2 regions of the Faecalibacterium sp. OF04-11AC genome follow, and region 1 is predicted to be linked to the other one. Evidence: riboswitches for the same ligand, from Rfam matches in the RefSeq annotation. Region 1 holds a riboswitch; the other holds the start of a gene.
The links. A riboswitch is a leader RNA that binds a small molecule or an ion and turns the genes downstream of it on or off. The one in region 1 is predicted to bind cyclic di-GMP.
Positions count from the first base shown of each region.

Region 1 (8,607 bases):
AGATCTATGAGGGCACCAGCGAAGTGCAGATGATGGTCATTTCCGGCGCTCTGCTGAAGTAAGGGAGGCAAGATTTACAATGAAAGCAATTGTTTGTGTAAAGCAGGTTCCTGATACCTCCGGTAAGGTGGCCGTCAAGGCGGACGGTACGCTGGACCGTGCCTCCATGGCAACCATCACCAACCCCGATGACCTGAACGCTCTGGAGGCTGCCCTGAAGCTCAAGGACGCCACCGGCTGCGAGGTCGTTGTTGTCACCATGGGTCCCCCGCCGGCAGAGGGTATGCTGCGTGAGCTGCTGGCCCGCGGCGCTGACAAGGCTGTTCTGGTTTCCGGCCGTGAGTTCGGCGGTTCTGATACCTTTGCAACCAGCCAGATTCTGGCTGCTGCTGTCAATAAGATCGGCGTTGGCCCCGAGGACGTTGTCTTCTGCGGCCGTCAGGCAATCGATGGCGATACCGCTCAGGTTGGCCCGCAGATCGCAGAGAAGCTGCACCTGCCTCAGGTGACCTACGTTGCCGACATCCAGAAAGACGGCAACACCCTGACCGTGAAGCGTATGCTGGAAGACGGCTACATGATGGTCAAGGTTCAGACTCCCTGCCTGCTGACCTGCATCAAGGAGCTGAACGAGCCCCGCTACATGAGCGTCAATGGCATCTTCACCTGCTACGACAAGCCGATGGAAGTGTTCGATTACAACGCTCTGAAGGACGATCCGCTGATCGAGGTCGATACCATCGGTCTGAAGGGTTCTCCGACGAACGTCTTTAAGTCCTTCACTCCTCCGCAGAAGGGCGCAGGTACCATGCTGACGGGCGACGATGTCGCTGCTCAGCTGGCTGGTATCCTGGCCAAGAAGCACCTGATCTGATGAAAGGAGCATAGGATTACAATGGCTGATTTTAACGAGTACAAGGGCGTATGGGTCTTCTGTGAGCAGCGCCAGGGCAAACTGATGCCCACCGATTTCGAGCTGGTCAGCGAGGCCCGTAAGCTGGCTGACGAGCTGAACTGCGAGGTCACCGGCCTGCTGCTGGGCGACAACGTGGAAGGCATTGCCAAGGAGCTGGGCGGCTATGGTGCCGATAAGGTCATGGTCTGCGAGAGCCCGCTGCTGAAAGACTACACCACCGACGCTTACACCAAGGTCCTCTGCGACATGGTCAACGAGTACAAGCCCGAGGCCCTGCTGATCGGCGCGACCAACATTGGCCGCGATTTGGGCCCCCGCTGCGCAGCCCGTCTGCACACCGGCCTGACCGCTGATGCTACCCACCTGGATGTGGATACCGCAAAGTATGTCGAGTTCCTGAAAGAGAGCTCCACCATCGACCTCTCCAAGCAGAAGTTCGATTATGAGGATCGCAACCTGAAGATGACCCGTCCCGCGTTCGGCGGCCATCTGATGGCTACCATCATCTGCCCCCGCTTCCGTCCCCAGATGTCCACTGTCCGTCCCGGCGTTATGAAGAAGGCTCCGTTCGATCAGGCTAAGGCTGATGCCTGCCAGATTGTGAAGCCCGCATTCAGCCTGACCGCTGACGACATCAAGACGGAAGTGCTGAGCGTTGAGAAGGCCGCTGAGAAGCTGGTCGATCTGATCGGCGCGGACGTGATCGTCTCTGTGGGCCGCGGCATCAGCAAGGATGTCAACAAGGGCATCGAGCTGGCTGAGCAGCTGGCGGCAGCCCTGGGCGGCGGCGTGGTCGGCGCTTCCCGTGCCGTGACCGATGCAGGCTGGATGACTGCTGACCATCAGGTCGGTCAGACCGGCAAGACCGTGCACCCCAAGATCTATGTGGCTCTGGGTATTTCCGGTGCCATCCAGCACACCGCAGGTATGCAGGATTCTGAGTGCATCATCGCTGTCAACAAAAATGAGGCGCACCCATCTTTGGTGTGGCCGATTACGGCATCGTGGGCGATCTGTTCAAGGTCGTGCCCGAGCTGGTCAAGCAGATCGAGGCAGCCAAGGCTGCTCAGTAATCTGAGGCGTTTTGAACATTGAGAGAGGGCGGTACCGGAGAGCCGCCCTCTCTTTTTTGTTTGCAAAAGGCAGGGGAGAGACGGATCGCGACAGGATGTGAAAAAAATCTTCAATTTCTGACGGTTTACGGTTGACAGGGATGACAGGCCGTGCTATACTACAGCTGTGGAAAGCGGAGTGCTGAAAAGCAGAACACTTTCCCCTGAGGATAAGTTTCCGGAAGGCTCCTGAAAAGGAGACTGCGAATTGAATATTTAGCAAAATGACCGAAAGGTTATGACGCAAAGCTATAGGGCCTGTAAAATGGCAGCCAGTTGCACATTACTTGTATGAGTGTTGTTTTGCTGTATGTTGCAATTCAATGCTCTTTTTCTTTTGCCTGAACAGAAACGCAGTCTTCGGAGTTCGTTGAAGAGATTGTAAATTTTCATAAGCCGGCAAAGCAGTCGAAAGGCTGTGACGCAAAGCTATAGGGCCTGTAAAATGGCAGCCAGTTGCACCTTGAAAGAGTATTGTATACGCTCTTGGTGCGTTTACAATGCTCTTTTTTGCAACATCGTCAACGAGGAGTCTTGAATATGCGTAAGAACAATGTTCTGAAAATGATGCTCTGCATTGTTATGCTGTGCGTCGTATCCGCTTTTGCAGCATCTGCTTCCGCTGCTTCCAGCAGCGAGAGCGAGCAGTTCCTGCAGCTGATCAACATGGAGCGTGCAAACGCTGGCGTTTCTGCCGTGACCATCGGCAGCCAGAACCTGAACGACGCCGCTCAGGCTCGTGCACAGGAGCTCACCTCCCGCTATTCTTATGTCCGTCCCAATGGCCAGCGCGAGTTCACCATCCTCAGCGAGTATGGCGTGACCGATGCTTCCGTGGGCGAAGCTTACTGGGCAGGCACCGAGACTCCTGAAGAGACCGTTGCAGCCTGGATGAGCAATGATTACTTCCGCGCCTGCCTGCTGGATGGCAATGTCAAGAACATTGGCGTCGGCCACTATCATGGCGGTGAGTACGGCGATTACTGGGTGGTCATCTGCACCTACCCGGTGAACGCTGACGAGTTCTCTCAGCAGGTCCTGACTCTGGTCAACAAAGAGCGCACCAGCCGCGGCCTGAACGCCCTGGTTCTGGGCGGTGCAAACCTGAACGCCGCTACCGAGCTCCGCGCTCGTGAGCTGGCAGAGGTCAACTCCCACACCCGTCCCGATGGTACCAGCTGCTTCACCGTGCTGAACACCTTTAACGTGAAAGATCAGGCCGTTGGCGAAGTTGCTGCCTGGGGCAGCCGCAGCCGGAAGAGGTCGTCAATTCCTGGATGAATTCCGATGGCCACCGTGCCATCCTCCTCGATCCGGAAGCCCGCAAGATGTGCGTTTCTTGCTACTATGACACCAACAGCGATTACGGTACCAACTGGGCAATGCTGGTCACCGAGTGATCCACAATCAAATACATAAGCCATTACCGCGGCCCGACAGATGCGCAGGAACATTTGTCGGGCTTTTTTTGTATTCTTTTTTATGTTATACTTATTTTGATAATAAACCTCTCAAACCGCGCTTTGGCGCGGTCAGCCGTCCTCCCTCTGTCGCTGACGCGGCATCTCCCTCCGGCCGGAGGGAGTCTGTCCTACCAGGGGAGCCGGAGAGAGGATATGGAGGAAGACTGTGGAGGAAGACTGTGGAGGATTATCGCACCATACGGGGCACGGCCATTGGCGAGTACGAAGAAAAAAAGAGCCGCTTTATTGCGCAGCTCTCCTTTGCGGACAGCGAGGAGGCCGCTGTGGCATTTCTGGAAAAAGTGCGGGCGGAAAACCGCACCGCCCGCCACAACGTCTATGCCTACCGCCTGAGGGAGGGCAACCGGGAGCGCTACTCCGACGACGGCGAACCGGCGAAGACGGCGGGCACCCCGGCACTGGAAGTGCTGCAGCACAGCGGCCTGACCGACCTTATCGTGGTGGTGACCCGGTACTTTGGCGGGGTGCTGCTGGGCACGGGCGGCCTGGTACGGGCTTACACCACGGCTACGGCCCGGGCACTGGAAAATGCGGAGGTCGTCACGGTGCGCAGCGTCATTGAATTGAGCGTGACCGTGGATTACTCCCTCTATGAGCGGGCAAGCCTCCTGATCCAGGGGGCAGGGGCCAAGCTGGCCGAACCGGAATTCACGGATCGGGTGGCTCTGCGCTGGCAGATGCCGGAGGGCACCGAGTTCCCGCTGCTGGAGCAGCTGCGGGAACTGACCCGGGGCGGGGCAAATGTGAGCGTTTCCAAGCCGTTTTACGCCCCGTTCTGAACGGCTTGGATGGCATAAAGAGAAAATTTGGATGACAGGCAGAGGGCCTGCCATCCAAAATAAACTTTTATTTTTAGAATAGACAGGCATCTTCCCCTTTCGACAGCACAAACGCGGTACAATACTGCCAAGGCGCGGCGTTTGGGATCCGCTGCGCGCTGAGAAAGGGGAGAGCAGGACAACATAACAGAAAGCGAGGGACTGTGGATGAATGTGCGGGAACGTACCGAAGAGATCGAGCGGCTGACCCTTGCCCCCTGGGCGACGTTCAGCGATGCGAGCCGGGGAAGGCAGCGGCAGGAAGAACCGGACGACATCCGGCCCGTGTTCCAGCGGGACAGGGACCGCGTCATCCACTGCAAGGCGTTCCGCCGCCTCAAACAGAAGACACAGGTCTTCCTCTCGCCGGAGGGCGACCTTTACCGCACCCGCCTCACCCACACGCTGGAAGTGACCCAGGTGGCCCGGACCATTGCCCGGGCGCTGCGGCTCAACGAGGACCTGACCGAGGCCATCGGCCTGGCACACGACCTGGGCCACACGCCGTTTGGCCATGCGGGCGAAGCTGCCCTGAACAAGCTCTGCCCCGATGGCTTCAAGCACTATATGCAGAGCCTGCGGGTGGTGGACAAGCTGGAAAAAGAGGGCCAGGGCCTCAACCTGACCTGGGAGGTGCGGAACGGCATTGTGACCCACACCAAGGGTACCTGGGCGGCCACGCCGGAGGGGCGCATCGTCCGGATGGCGGATCAGATCGCGTTCGTCAACCACGATATTGAGGACGCCGTCCGGGCCGGTGTGCTGGACCCGGACATCCTGCCCAAGGAGTGCACGGCGGTGCTGGGCAATACCAAATCCGAACGCATCACCACCATGATCCGCAGCATCCTTGCCCACAGCGACGGAGATGTTGGCGTGGGAGCCGAGGAGCACGAAGCGTTTCTGGCCCTGAAAGATTTCATGTACGCCAACGTGTATGTGGACCGCACCGCCAAGCGGGAAGAGCAGAAAGTGGAAAAAGTGCTCACGGAGCTTTACGAATATTACCTGACCCACATTGATCAGATGTCCAACTTCTATTTGCAGCTGGCCTATCAGGAGGGGCGGGAGCGTGCGGTGACGGACTACATCAGCGGCATGAGCGATGAGTTTGCCATCCGGACGTTCGAGGATGTTTTTGTGCCCCGCAAATGGCACGTTCTTTAAAAAGGAGCAGCAAAAGAGACCATGATCCCACACGAATACATTGAAGAGCTGACCCGCCGGACGGACATCACCGAGCTCATTGGCAGCTATGTCCAGCTCAAGCGCAAGGGGCGGCTGTACGGCGGGCTCTGCCCGTTCCACAGCGAAAAATCTCCCTCGTTCTATGTTTACCCGGACACCCAGAGCTTTTACTGCTTTGGCTGCGGCGCGGGCGGCGATGCCATTACTTTTACCAAGAAGATCAACAGCATTGATTACCCGGAGGCGGTCAAGCTGCTGGCGGCCCGGGCCGGAATGCCGGAGCCCGAAGAGGACGATAAGACCGGGCGGATGCGCAGCCGGATCCTCTCCATGAACAAGGAGGCCGCGCGGTTCTTCCATGCCTGCCTCAACTCTACCGTGGAGGAGGCCCGGCAGGCCCGGGCTTACTGGCGGCGGCGCGGGCTGGACGATAAGACCATTGTCCGGTTCGGGCTGGGGTATGCCCCCAACGACGGGCAGGCTCTCTACCAGTTTTTGCGGGATAAGGGCTACAACCAGCAGGAGCTGGACGCCAGCGGTCTGTTCAAGCGCAGCCAGTCCGGCCGCATTTACTGCCTGTTCTGGAAGCGGGTGATGACCCCTATTTTTGACCTGCGGGGCAACATCATCGCCTTCGGCGGGCGCGTGCTGGACGACTCCAAGCCCAAGTATGTCAACAGCCCGGAAACGCTGGTGTATCACAAGTCTGATACGGTGTTCGCACTGCAGATCGCCAAGAAGAGTGCCTCCCGCCGCTTTGTCCTCTGCGAGGGCTATATGGATGTCATCAGTATGCAGCAGGCGGGCATTGACACGGCGGTCTGCGCCTGCGGCACGGCCCTGACGCCGGATCAGGTCAAGCTCATCAGCCAGTATGCAGAGGAAGTCATCCTCAGCTACGACTCGGACGAGGCGGGCCAGAAAGCCACCCTCCGCTCGCTGGAGCTGTTCCGGAACAGTCCGGTCAAGGTGGGCGTTTTGCAGATCCCCGGGGCAAAGGACCCGGACGAGTACATCAAGAAATACGGGGCAGAGCGGTTCAAGGCTCTGCTGGACGGCGTGGGCAACGCGCTGGATTTCCGCCTCAAGCGGCTGCGGGACAAATATGACCTGAGCCAGGACGGCCAGCGGCTGGAATACATCAAAGAAGCCGTGGACATGCTGGCCGAGCGCTCCAACCCCACGGAACAGGAAGTTTACGCCGGGCGGCTGGCCGAGGAGACCAATGTTTCCAAGACGGCCATTATGACCCAGCTGGAAACGGCGGTCAAGCGGGCAGGCTACAAGCGCCGGCAGGAGCGGAGCCGTGCCCGGCTCAAAGAGGGCGAGATGAACCAGATCAACGTGCCCTACAGCATGGGCGGGGCCGAGGCGCTGGGTGTGGCCAGTGCGCAGCAGCGGCTGCTGGCCGCCATCCTGCGGGAGCCCGGCTATCTGGACATGGTGCGCAGCCAGCTCCCGGCGGAAAAGTTCCTGCTGCCCCAGCAGCGGGAGCTGTATCAGGCCATGATCCAGTGCCGGGAGCAGGGGATCGAGCTGAGTCTGGCCACCCTGCGTGCCTACGTCAGCGAAGAAGCGCTGAATGAATTGAGCGCCCTTGCGGCAAAATACAGCGATGTGAATTGTACGCCGGACGATATCCGGCTCTACCTGGACCGCATTGCCCGGGGTACCCCGGTAGCAAAAAAGGCGGCCGAAATGTCCAACGATCAATTAGAGCAGTATCTCCAGTCGATGCGGGAGAAAAAACAGGGGAATCTTCCCCCGGAAGAATAACAGGGCATGACCCTCCTCCACCCGGCTGGAGCCGGAAGGAGAAAGAATCATGCAGAAAATGTCACAAACAGAGGAACTGGCCCGGCTGCTGGCGGCCCGTGCCCGGCGGCATACTCTGACGCCGGAGGAGATCGGCCGGGCGATGGACGAGCAGGAGTACGATGCGGCTGGGCTGGATGCGCTCCATGCGGCGCTGGAAGCCCGGGGCGTGACCGTGAAAGAGGAAGACCCCGACCTGCCCCCGCTGGATGAGGCACAGATCGGACGGCTGGAACACGAGCTCTCGGCGGAGGGCGTGGCGCTGGATGACCCGGTAAAGACCTATTTAAAGGAGATCGGGCGGGTGCCGCTCCTTTCCGCCGACGAAGAAGCAGAGCTGGCTCGGGCGGCGCAGGCCGGGGACGAGGAAGCCCGCCGACGCCTGAGTGAGGCAAATCTGCGGCTGGTGGTCTCGGTGGCCAAGCGGTACGCCGGGCGGGGCCTGCCGTTCCTGGATCTGATCCAGGAGGGAAACCTGGGCCTGATGAAAGCGGCAGAAAAGTTTGAGCCGGATCGGGGCTTCAAGTTTTCCACTTACGCGACGTGGTGGATCCGGCAGTCCATCACCCGGGCCATTGCCGATCAGGGGCGGACCATCCGGATCCCGGTGCATCTGGTGGAGAGTATCAACCGGGTGAAGAAGACAGCAGGGGAGCTGCTCCGCAAAAACGGGCGGGAGCCTACGGCGGAGGAGATCGCGGCCCAGTTGGAGATGGAGCCCGCCCGGGTGCGGGAATTATTACAGCTGGCCCAGGAGCCCGTGAGCCTGGAAACGCCGGTGGGCGAGGAAGAGGACGCCCATCTGGAGGATTTTATCCAGGACGAGGAGGCGGGCGTCCCGGTGGACGAGGCCGGGCGGCAGCTGCTGCGGCGGGAGCTGATGAATGTGCTCAAGAGCCTGACGCCCCGGGAAGAGCGGGTCATTGCCCTGCGGTTCGGGTTGGAAGATGGCCGGGCCCGGACACTGGAAGAGCTGGGCAAGGAGTTCCATGTCACCCGGGAACGAGTGCGCCAGATCGAGGCCAAGGCCCTGCGCAAGCTCCGCCACCCCAGCCGGGCCAAACGGCTGCGGGATTATCTGGAGGAGTAAGCCCTGTGCAAGAGCCAACCTGTACAAAATGCACAACCCTGTTTTTGGCAGGAACATGAAAAACGAAAAAATCAAGGCCTAAATCAACCAAAAGCTACACGCCCCCGGGTGTCCTGCAAAACAGGGCTTCCGGGAAATTTTTTGCACCAAAATGCGAAAAATGGCTTGACAGCAAGGCTTTTAG
Region 1 covers NZ_QTVP01000001.1:46,190-54,796, forward strand. The annotation lists partial or broken gene DXA70_RS00220 (acyl-CoA dehydrogenase) at 1-62, shown strand, start outside; gene acrB (acryloyl-CoA reductase electron transfer subunit gamma) at 80-874, shown strand; partial or broken gene acrA (acryloyl-CoA reductase electron transfer subunit beta) at 896-1,989, shown strand; cyclic di-GMP riboswitch class I at 2,237-2,312, shown strand; cyclic di-GMP riboswitch class I at 2,417-2,492, shown strand; gene DXA70_RS00235 (CAP domain-containing protein) at 2,569-3,309, shown strand; gene DXA70_RS13685 (hypothetical protein) at 3,306-3,428, shown strand; gene DXA70_RS00240 (YigZ family protein) at 3,671-4,291, shown strand; gene DXA70_RS00245 (deoxyguanosinetriphosphate triphosphohydrolase) at 4,499-5,497, shown strand; gene dnaG (DNA primase) at 5,519-7,294, shown strand; gene rpoD (RNA polymerase sigma factor RpoD) at 7,344-8,423, shown strand.

Region 2 (8,607 bases), on a different contig from region 1:
GGGAATGGAATCCGAGAATGTCTTCAATCGCTTCTGTCACAGAAGACAACGATGCGGGTCTTGCCACCGTAGGTGCAGGTGTACAGCACCAGATCGTGGCCGCTGTGTTCCACGGCCTCCACATCGGTGGGGTCGTGGACTTCAATGGCAGAAACCGTGTAGTGGTTCTCGATGCCGTCCATGTCGGTGAAACGGATCTCATCGCCTAGGGCGAGGGTGCCGATCTTGCCGAAATGCGACTCGTAGTTGTGCGCCGCGATGACGAGATCATCGGTGCGGGAGGAGCCGAACTGGCGGCAGGGGGAAATTTTGAGTTTGGGGTAGCTCCACTCGCTCATCACCGGCAGGTCGATGCCAATGGCGGGGATGGAGACAGTGCCCACATATTCGTAGCCGTCCAGCTCCACCACGGGCAGCTCCGGGTCAAGGGAGCTGTAGTCGATGGCGGGAGCCGAGGCCGCGCTCTGCGTTTGTTCAACGACTTTTTCCTGTAGATCCTGTACGACGGTCTGGGCTTCCGCGCCGGCCTGGGCGTCCTCCCAGCGGTTGTAGCCGTAGAGGCCCAGCGCCGCCAGCAGCAAGACGACTCCCAGCAGGACACAGAGGACGCCCGGGGATGCTTTACGCATTGTCATCCTCTTTCTTCTTGGTGAGGAGGATCACGCCAGCCGCCAGGAACAGGGTGCCCAGCCCTGCCAAAACCGGCACGGGCCAGTTGAGCTGTCCGGTCTGGATCAGCTTGGGGGCACGCGCGTCAGCCACCGGAGGATTGACGGGCGTTTCCGCGACGGGCACCGCGGGCACCGTGGGGGTGGTATCCGGCCGCGCGTCCAGGACCGGCGGGTTCACCGGGGTCTCCGGGGCAGGCACCACAGGCGTGGGCTTCGGGTCCGGGGTGTAGGGGATATCCGGGATATACGGCGGATTGTACGGCGGATCGTACGGGTCGTCCGGGGCGGAGTTGTTGAACGTGTTGTTGAACAGGATGCTGTCTTCCTTGTCATTGGAGGACTGGTCGGCCTCATAGACCTTGGCCACGGCCACCAGCGTGTCGCCGCTCCAGCTCACGGTGACACGGAGCACCATGGTGCGGGTGTCGTAAGTGCCGTTGAGGGAGCCGCCTTTCCGCTGGGCCACCTCGTACTCATAGGTACCGGGGGCCGTGAAGACGAATGTCTCCGGGAATGTGGCGGTGGTCATATAACCGTTGGAACGGGTGCAGTCCGCCGTGTTGACGAACGCTTCCAGTGCGGCGGCATCGCCGGGCATGGGGGCTTTTTTGCGGGGGGTCAGGCGGATGGTGAGCTGCTCGTCGGGGATGGCATTGCCCGTGCACTTGACGTTGACCGTCAGGTTTTTCAGCTCCACGCGCTGTTCCGTTGCCGCAAAGGCCGCGGGCAGGCTCAGGCTCAGGCAAAGCACCAGCGCCAGCAGCGCCGCCGCGAATTTTCGGATCTTCATTTCATCCCCTCCTTTACTGCTCCGGCGTTGTCATCCACGCCAGAAGAATGGTTCTTGCATCGGTAAACTCAGTGGAACAGGTGGACATGGCCAGCACCTGTGCCCCCTCCCGCGCCCGGACGGTGTCCAGCGTGTCAGAGTGCAGGTGCAGCGCGTTCTCCTGTGCGAAATCGAGCAGACCGTTCAGGTTTGCGTCCCACTGGTTCACGTCGAAGATGGCATCCTCGGACGCGGGCACCAGCAGACAGGCGAAAATTTGTAAGTGGTAGGTGCGGTCGGGCAGGACCAGCGTGCCGGTGGTGTTCTCGTTGAAGAACGTCTCATCCTTGTACAGGTCAAGATCTCCAAACATCTTGCTGTTTTCCATGTGGTGGCCGTACAGCAGCGAATACGGATCGTGGAAGCTGCCATCACAATCGGAATCCAGGAAGATGCTGCCGGCCAGTGCAAAGTCGCCGTAGACATCGGTGTTGATGTAGCTGAAATTGTTCTCGCCCTGCACCACAGGGTAATCAATGGCGGTGTTGTCCAGGGTGAGCCAGGCTTTCACGTCCGAGTTGATGGCCAGCAGCTCCTCAAAGGAGGCGCCGTTCTCGCCATCGGCGGCAGGCTTGAACTGCAGCAGCTCGCCCTGCACGTTATCCACGGCGGCATAGACCTGGTTGTTATCCCACAGCGCGTAAGCGGAGTAAGCGCCCGCCGTGAGGAGGAACAGCACCACCACCGCGCTGATCAGGAAGTCGGCTGTCCGCAGCGCTACACGTTGCCAAGTGATACAGCCCACCTCCAGTCAGCTTGCGATGTTGGTTCTTGTTCAGAGAATTGCGAGTCCGGTTACGAGCGTCACCTCTTCGCCAGAGCCTCCCCTACTAGGGGAGGTGGCACGGCGAAGCCGTGACGGAGAGGTTGTACGGAGCAGCACCTGCGTTGTTCCGCTTGGCCGAAAGGCGTCCTTTGTCCAACCTCTCAGTCTCGCATCCGCTCGACAGCTCTCCTAGTAGGAGAGCCTTTGGCATTCCGCAAGGTCTGCTGTTATCGCCAGAGGCTCTTAAAAGTGTTTGCGGAGAGAGTGTTCAATTACTCTTCCTCGCGGCGCTTCTTGATGACCAGCATCATAGCACCACCAGCCACAACAGCCAGCATCAGGATGTAAGGAGCATTGTCGAGGATGACGCCGGTGTCGATGTTGCCATCGCCTTTTTTGTTGGTATACGAGACGTTCTCGTCTGCACTAGCGATCTTATCAGTGCCGCTGGTAGTACGGCTAGTCACAACACTGCCCTCATTAACTTTATAAGTGGTGGTATAGCCATTTGCCGGGCTGTCATCAGTGTAATCATCTTCCTCAACGGTAAAGGTCACACCATAAGGCAGGTTCTTGATTTCAATTTTGCTTGCATCTTTCAGGTAAACAGTTGCGGACTCACCAACCTTAATGGAAGTTGCGGACTTCTCAGTCTCACTCTTGTTAATACCACCGACGATTTCGTAACCGCCCTGATTGTAGGTCTTGCCCTCTTCGCCAACCAAAGTAACTGTGAATTTAAAGGCCTTGTTCTTGTCGCCCAAGCTGCCATCAACAGTCTTGTCAACATTCAGAGAACCAGCAGAATAGGTATTGTCGTCAAAGGAGTCAGACTTGTTCGAAGCCTCCCATTTTCCCTCAGCATTCTTCGCTTCAGTATGGACACCTGCCACACGGATGGTGCCATCTGCCTTATTGATAACCGTGACAATCAGCTTAATCTCTGCAGTACGGTAAGTAACACCAGCAGTAGTACCTGCTTTCTCTTTCAAAGTATACTCATAAACACCAACATGGTCATAAGACGGCAGTGTAATTTCAAATTCCTGTGTTTCTTTGCTGTCGTTGCCCGCTGCGCCCTCATCGTAGACAACCTTTGCAACGTAAGCTGACTCATTGCCGTCCAATCTTTCCAGTGCCGGTGCAGAACCTGCATCGCCATCGACAACTACACCATCGCCCTCCTGATACAGATAGAATGTCTCAGCCGGGCTAGTGCCATCGCCTTCCAGATTGTAGGTCTTGCTAATCTTCACAGTAGGCTCATCTTCATCGCCCTTAGCCGCAAATGCCATCGGAGTTGCCATTGCGAACATCATGGACAGTGCCAGAGCGCCGGCGGTCAGTTTTTTCGCAGTGTTGAGTTTCATGTGGATTCCTCCTAAATATTATATCAATGTTTTCAAGAACTTACAAGCTCCGCCGCCGCAGCAGGGTGATCACCTTTGCTTTGACGTCGGTGAGGGCCACCGGGCCAAAATCCCGGCTGTCCTCGGATTGCGTGCGGTAGTCTCCCAAGATGAAGACGCTGTCCGCAGGGACGGTGTAGGGGTACTCGAGGGTGTCTTTCGCGTAGGTGGGGTAAAGGATCTCGCCGCTCTGGGCCGAGCCGTTGACGATCAGCGTTCCCGAATCGTCCAGTGCGATGAGGTCGTTCTCGCGGCCCAGGACACGGCCCACCCGGAGCTTGCCGTCCTGCTCATAGAGCACCACGTCGTTCTTGGCGTAAGTGCCCTGCAGCCGGTATGCGATCAGCAGGTCGCCGTCCTTGACGGCGGGGAACATGCTGTTGCCGGAGGCCTGTGTCAGCAGGAACACCTGCGTGAACAGCACCCACGCGGCTGCCGCCAGCACCACCACCCGGCCCAGTAAACTGAGCGCGTCCCGGCGGTCCTGCGCGGCGTTGCGCCGCTTGTGCAGGGCTCTGCGCCCTGCCGTGAGCGGGTCTTGCGGAGGGAGTGTTTTTGCGGCTTTCGCCATCAACATCCCTCCTCAAGGTTCTCTCCGGGAGGTGTATGGGCTTCCAGCAGGGCGTTATACCTTGCTCTCTCGGCCCGGATGGCGTTTTCGTACAGGCCGTAGAGCTCCTCCAGCTTCTTCCACATCTGCACTTCATCCACGCCGCCGAGCAGGTTCTTGCGGAACTTCACCTTGCGGTACCATTCCACGATCTCCAGCTGCTCCTGGCTGATGCAGGCATCCTCCGCGCCGGGCAGGCGCTGTGCGGGCTGCGGGCCTCCTTTGGCTTTTTCTTTTGCCATCCATCCACCTCCTTTCGTGATTTTATTTGGCTTGGAAGTTGGCTTATTCATCGTCGTCGTTCTTCCGTTTCCGGAGGAAGAGCAGCACGCCGCCGCCCACGACGACCACGAGGATCAGGATGTAGGGGAGGGTGTCGAGGAGGACACCGTTGTCAACCTGGGCGTCCTTTTCGTTGGTAACAGTGATATTGATCTCGTCCAGATCGATCATATCATCCGTGATGGTAATCGTAGTAGTTTTTTCGTTTTCGCCTGTGAACTCCTGTCCATTGGCTCGAAGCAATCCGTTAGAAGTGTTCGGGTAGTAGATCTGAGCTGTGGTATCATAATCGCTTGCATCATATTCCGTAATGGTAATGACGTCTCCGACCTGAACCATCAAATTATTCAGCGTTCCAGGCTCCCCATGTGCCAGAGTAAATTCCTGACGGAAGTCATTCGGGCCTGTTACTACGATTCTGAACTGCTTGCTACGGTCACCAAACAGACCTTCCACCTTTTTCGTGATCGTCCGAATCGGCTTCTGTGTCTCAGGTTCCCATACAGCGTAGAAATAAACTGTGCCATCCTCACGGACCGCATCCGTGCTCGTTGTCAGATATCCATAATCGTTTGTTCCCCGTTTCAGCCATTCATTGTCTTCAATCAATGGACCGTGAACATTGATATCTCCCAGCGGGTCTTCCGTGTACCAGCCTTTCAGCTTATACCTCACGCCTTCAACAGTTTTTGTTGCTCCAATCTCTACAGCCGTAGTCTTGATAACAGCTTCGCCCTCTTTGTAGTTCCCGGAATCGACCTGCGACCACTTTTCTTCTCCTTTCGTCGGGTCTTTTACCATGAACTTCGCGGTAAAGGCTTTCTTGGTAACAACGCTGATTGCGCAATCGATATGATAGTTCTGATTTCCACCGTTATTACGAGAAATCTTTCGGGGCGTCAGGACGATCTCAGTAATATCACCTACTGTCAGGTCATTGATACCCGTGTCATTTTTTATGGATTCAATGTAGTTTTTGCTTATCTCGTTCCAGATCGATGTAAAGTAACCTCCTGTAGTCAGATCATCCTTTTTCACCGTCCAGGTCGTTCCTGTGCTTCCATCTGGCCACGAAGTGATATAATTTGTCAGAATCTGGCCGTTTCCTGTTACAATATTTTTGTTCGGAATTGCACTGTTATCATTAGTGTAGCCATTCGTCCAAGTAGCACCTGCCGTACTGATTTTTGCTTCCAGCTTACTCTGATTTGCCGTAGGTGCCCACTCGCCTGTGTCATTGTTCATCGGGTCGCCAGTAGGCAATTTCAAGAAGTAGATATAAGCACTGCCACTGTACTTATCTTCAAACTTAGTTACATTGATGGTAAACTCCTGAGCATCAAAATCGTACTTTCGATTGCCGTAATAAATATAGTAAGTGTGTTTGAGTTTTGCCGTACCTACAGACTTACCTTTAATTGTCGGATTCTGAATATTTTTCTCCGAGGTGAAAGATACCACATCATCGCCAGACTCAATCGTCCAAGTATGATAGTTTGTATAAAAATTCGGATAATATGCTTTTCCTGTTATCGTATACGTTCCATTCAACGGCATTTCAATGTTACTGCCATCACTATAGACCGTATATGCTTTATCTTCATTTGCCAATTCTGCCATCCGGTCATCTGCATCGCTGCTATCACTGTCATTTGCTTTGGACAGGTCTGCAACCAGAATTGCAAACGGAGAGAAGCCGTTGGTCGTGAAAGTCAAGTCACCATCGCTGGTAACATTCACTTTCAGCTCTTCCAGATCAGCGCCCTGATGGAAGACTTTTACGTCTGCCGCCGAGGTGAGGTCCAGACCGGAAATGGTAACTTTGCTGGTCTGCTCAAGCTCAAGACCGCCCTCATCTTTGGGGCTGATATTGAATGTATAAAGGGTGTTATACTCTTCTGAGTCAACCTTTTGCACAAGCTCATTTAACAATTTGTCCTGAGTATCTGCATCCAGCGTCTCAACATTCAGCGTTGTTGCACCCTCTACTTTGAAGCTGATGGTCTGGCCGTCAAGCGTAACGCTCTTGGTAGCTTCCGGCTTCTTCCACTTCGCGTAGACTTCCACGGTCGTGCCCTCGGAAATGTACAGGAACTCGTCAAACACGAACTTCTGCTCGTCGCCCAGATCGTCGGTATAGTACCAGCCTGCAAAGGCGCGGCTGTTGCCCTCGGGGTCATCGTTGGAGGTGGGGTCCGCGAACTGATAATCTTTCAGGTTCGCGCCGTCGGCGGCGGTCATGATGTGGTAGCAGCCTTTCTCGGTGCCGTACATGGCCAGATACTGTTCCACGGTCATTTCAGCGGTCTTGGCGGCGTCGGCGATGTCCGCGAGGTCGTAGCTGCTCATCTTCTTGAGCCAGAAGTGGTAGATGTTGGTGGGGATGGAGAACGCCGCGTCCACCTGCATCTGGTCGCCATCGGGGAGCGCGGCCGCGTCGTCATCGGGGAACGTCGTGCCGCTGGTGTCGTACTCATAGACGGTGTTGCCGCTTGCGTCGGTGGTGGTCTTCGTCGCGCCCTCTTTGGCATGGGTGTCATCGGCCACGGGGGGCTCGTCGCCCTCGACGGGTTTTTCCACCTCATTGTCCATGGCTGCGGGCTCGTCGTCCACGACGGGTTTTTCCACCTGATCGTCCATGGCTGCGGGCTCGTCATCCACGACGGGTTTTTCCACCTCATCGCCCTGTGCCGCGGCTCGTCGCCCATGCCGAAGTCATCATCCAGCGCCTCGGGCTCGTCCGCCACGGCGAAGTCATCGTCCAGCGCCTCGGGCTCGTCGTAGAGATCCATGGGTTCCGGCTCCGTGCCGGGGTCGGCGGCCTCCACTACTTCGGTGCCCGGCGTGTCAAGCCCCTCGCCCGTGCCGTTTGCAAAGGCGGGCAGCAGACAGCTGCACACGAAAATCAGCGCGAAGCACAACGCAAGCACCCGTTTGGCCAGCGGAAGCTTTTTCGCCGTGTGTTTTGCAAGATTTTTACGCATTTTTCATGCCCTCCTTTGGGATAGAGTCCGGGGTCGTGTCCATTCCCGATGCCTCGCAACAAAAAAGGCCGCATCCACACCCCGCCTGTCACAGCGGTGTTGAATGCAGCCGAACTATCTTCTGGTTTTCTGGCGTTTCCCTCCGGGGAATGCCAGCACAAAAGACTCCAAGCTTTGCGTCCCCGGCTCACGCCAGGTTTGCCAAAGTTTTCAGTTTCGCGGGGTGTTCCCGGCTGCTGGTACTATCCTACACAGCCCGGGATGCAAAAGGTGTCATTCGGTGGCGGGGCGCTGATTTTTCCGCCTGGCCGCCCGGCCCTTTCACTGGTGTTATTTTACCAAATTTGGCCTTGTCCATGCAAGTGTCCAAATGGACACAAAAACGGAATTTGCGTCTGTTTCTATCCAAAATCAGCCATTTCTTGTAGAGATTGCCCAATATAATCCCCCCAAAGTTTGTGCACTCCACCAACAAAAAGTTACAAATTTGTGTCTGCTAACCCGTGCGAAACAGACACGGGTCGGATAAATAAGTATTACTATATCGGTTGAGTTCGCGGGAGTTTCTGGAATTTCATCCGTTTCCGGGACTCCCGGAAACGCTGCAAAACCTCTCCGTCATCTTCGCTCACGCTCAATGCCACCTCTCCTGTCAGGGGAGGCTTTGGCATTCCGTCGCGTTTTCCAGCAAAACCAAATCAGTTTCATCGAAAACGAAACCTCTTTGCCAAGGGCTCCCCTGCCAGGGGAGCTGGCGCCGCAGGCGTCTGAGAGGTTGGACAAAGGACGCCTTTAGAGTGAGCGGAATAACGCAGGTGCTGCTCTGTACAACCTCTCCGTCATCTTCGCTCACGCTCGATGCCACCTCTCCTAGTAGGGGAGGCTTTGGCATTCCGTGACGTTTTCCAGCAAACGCAAATCAGTTTCATCGAAAACGAAACCTCTTTGCCAAGGGCTCTCCTGCCAGGAGAGCTGTCGAGCGGATGCGAGACTGAGAGGTTGGACAAAGGACGCCTTTAGAGTGAGCGGAATAACGCAGGTGCTGCTCTGTACAAC
Region 2 covers NZ_QTVP01000024.1:199-8,805, reverse strand. The annotation lists gene DXA70_RS10520 (sortase) at 24-629, opposite strand; gene DXA70_RS10515 (FctA domain-containing protein) at 622-1,461, opposite strand; gene srtB (class B sortase) at 1,475-2,245, opposite strand; gene DXA70_RS10505 (FctA domain-containing protein) at 2,539-3,636, opposite strand; gene lepB (signal peptidase I) at 3,677-4,246, opposite strand; gene DXA70_RS10495 (hypothetical protein) at 4,246-4,527, opposite strand; gene DXA70_RS10490 (hypothetical protein) at 4,571-7,243, opposite strand; cyclic di-GMP riboswitch class I at 7,653-7,764, opposite strand.
Region 2: another riboswitch for cyclic di-GMP. It lies ahead of DXA70_RS10490 (hypothetical protein); the one in region 1 lies ahead of DXA70_RS00235 (CAP domain-containing protein).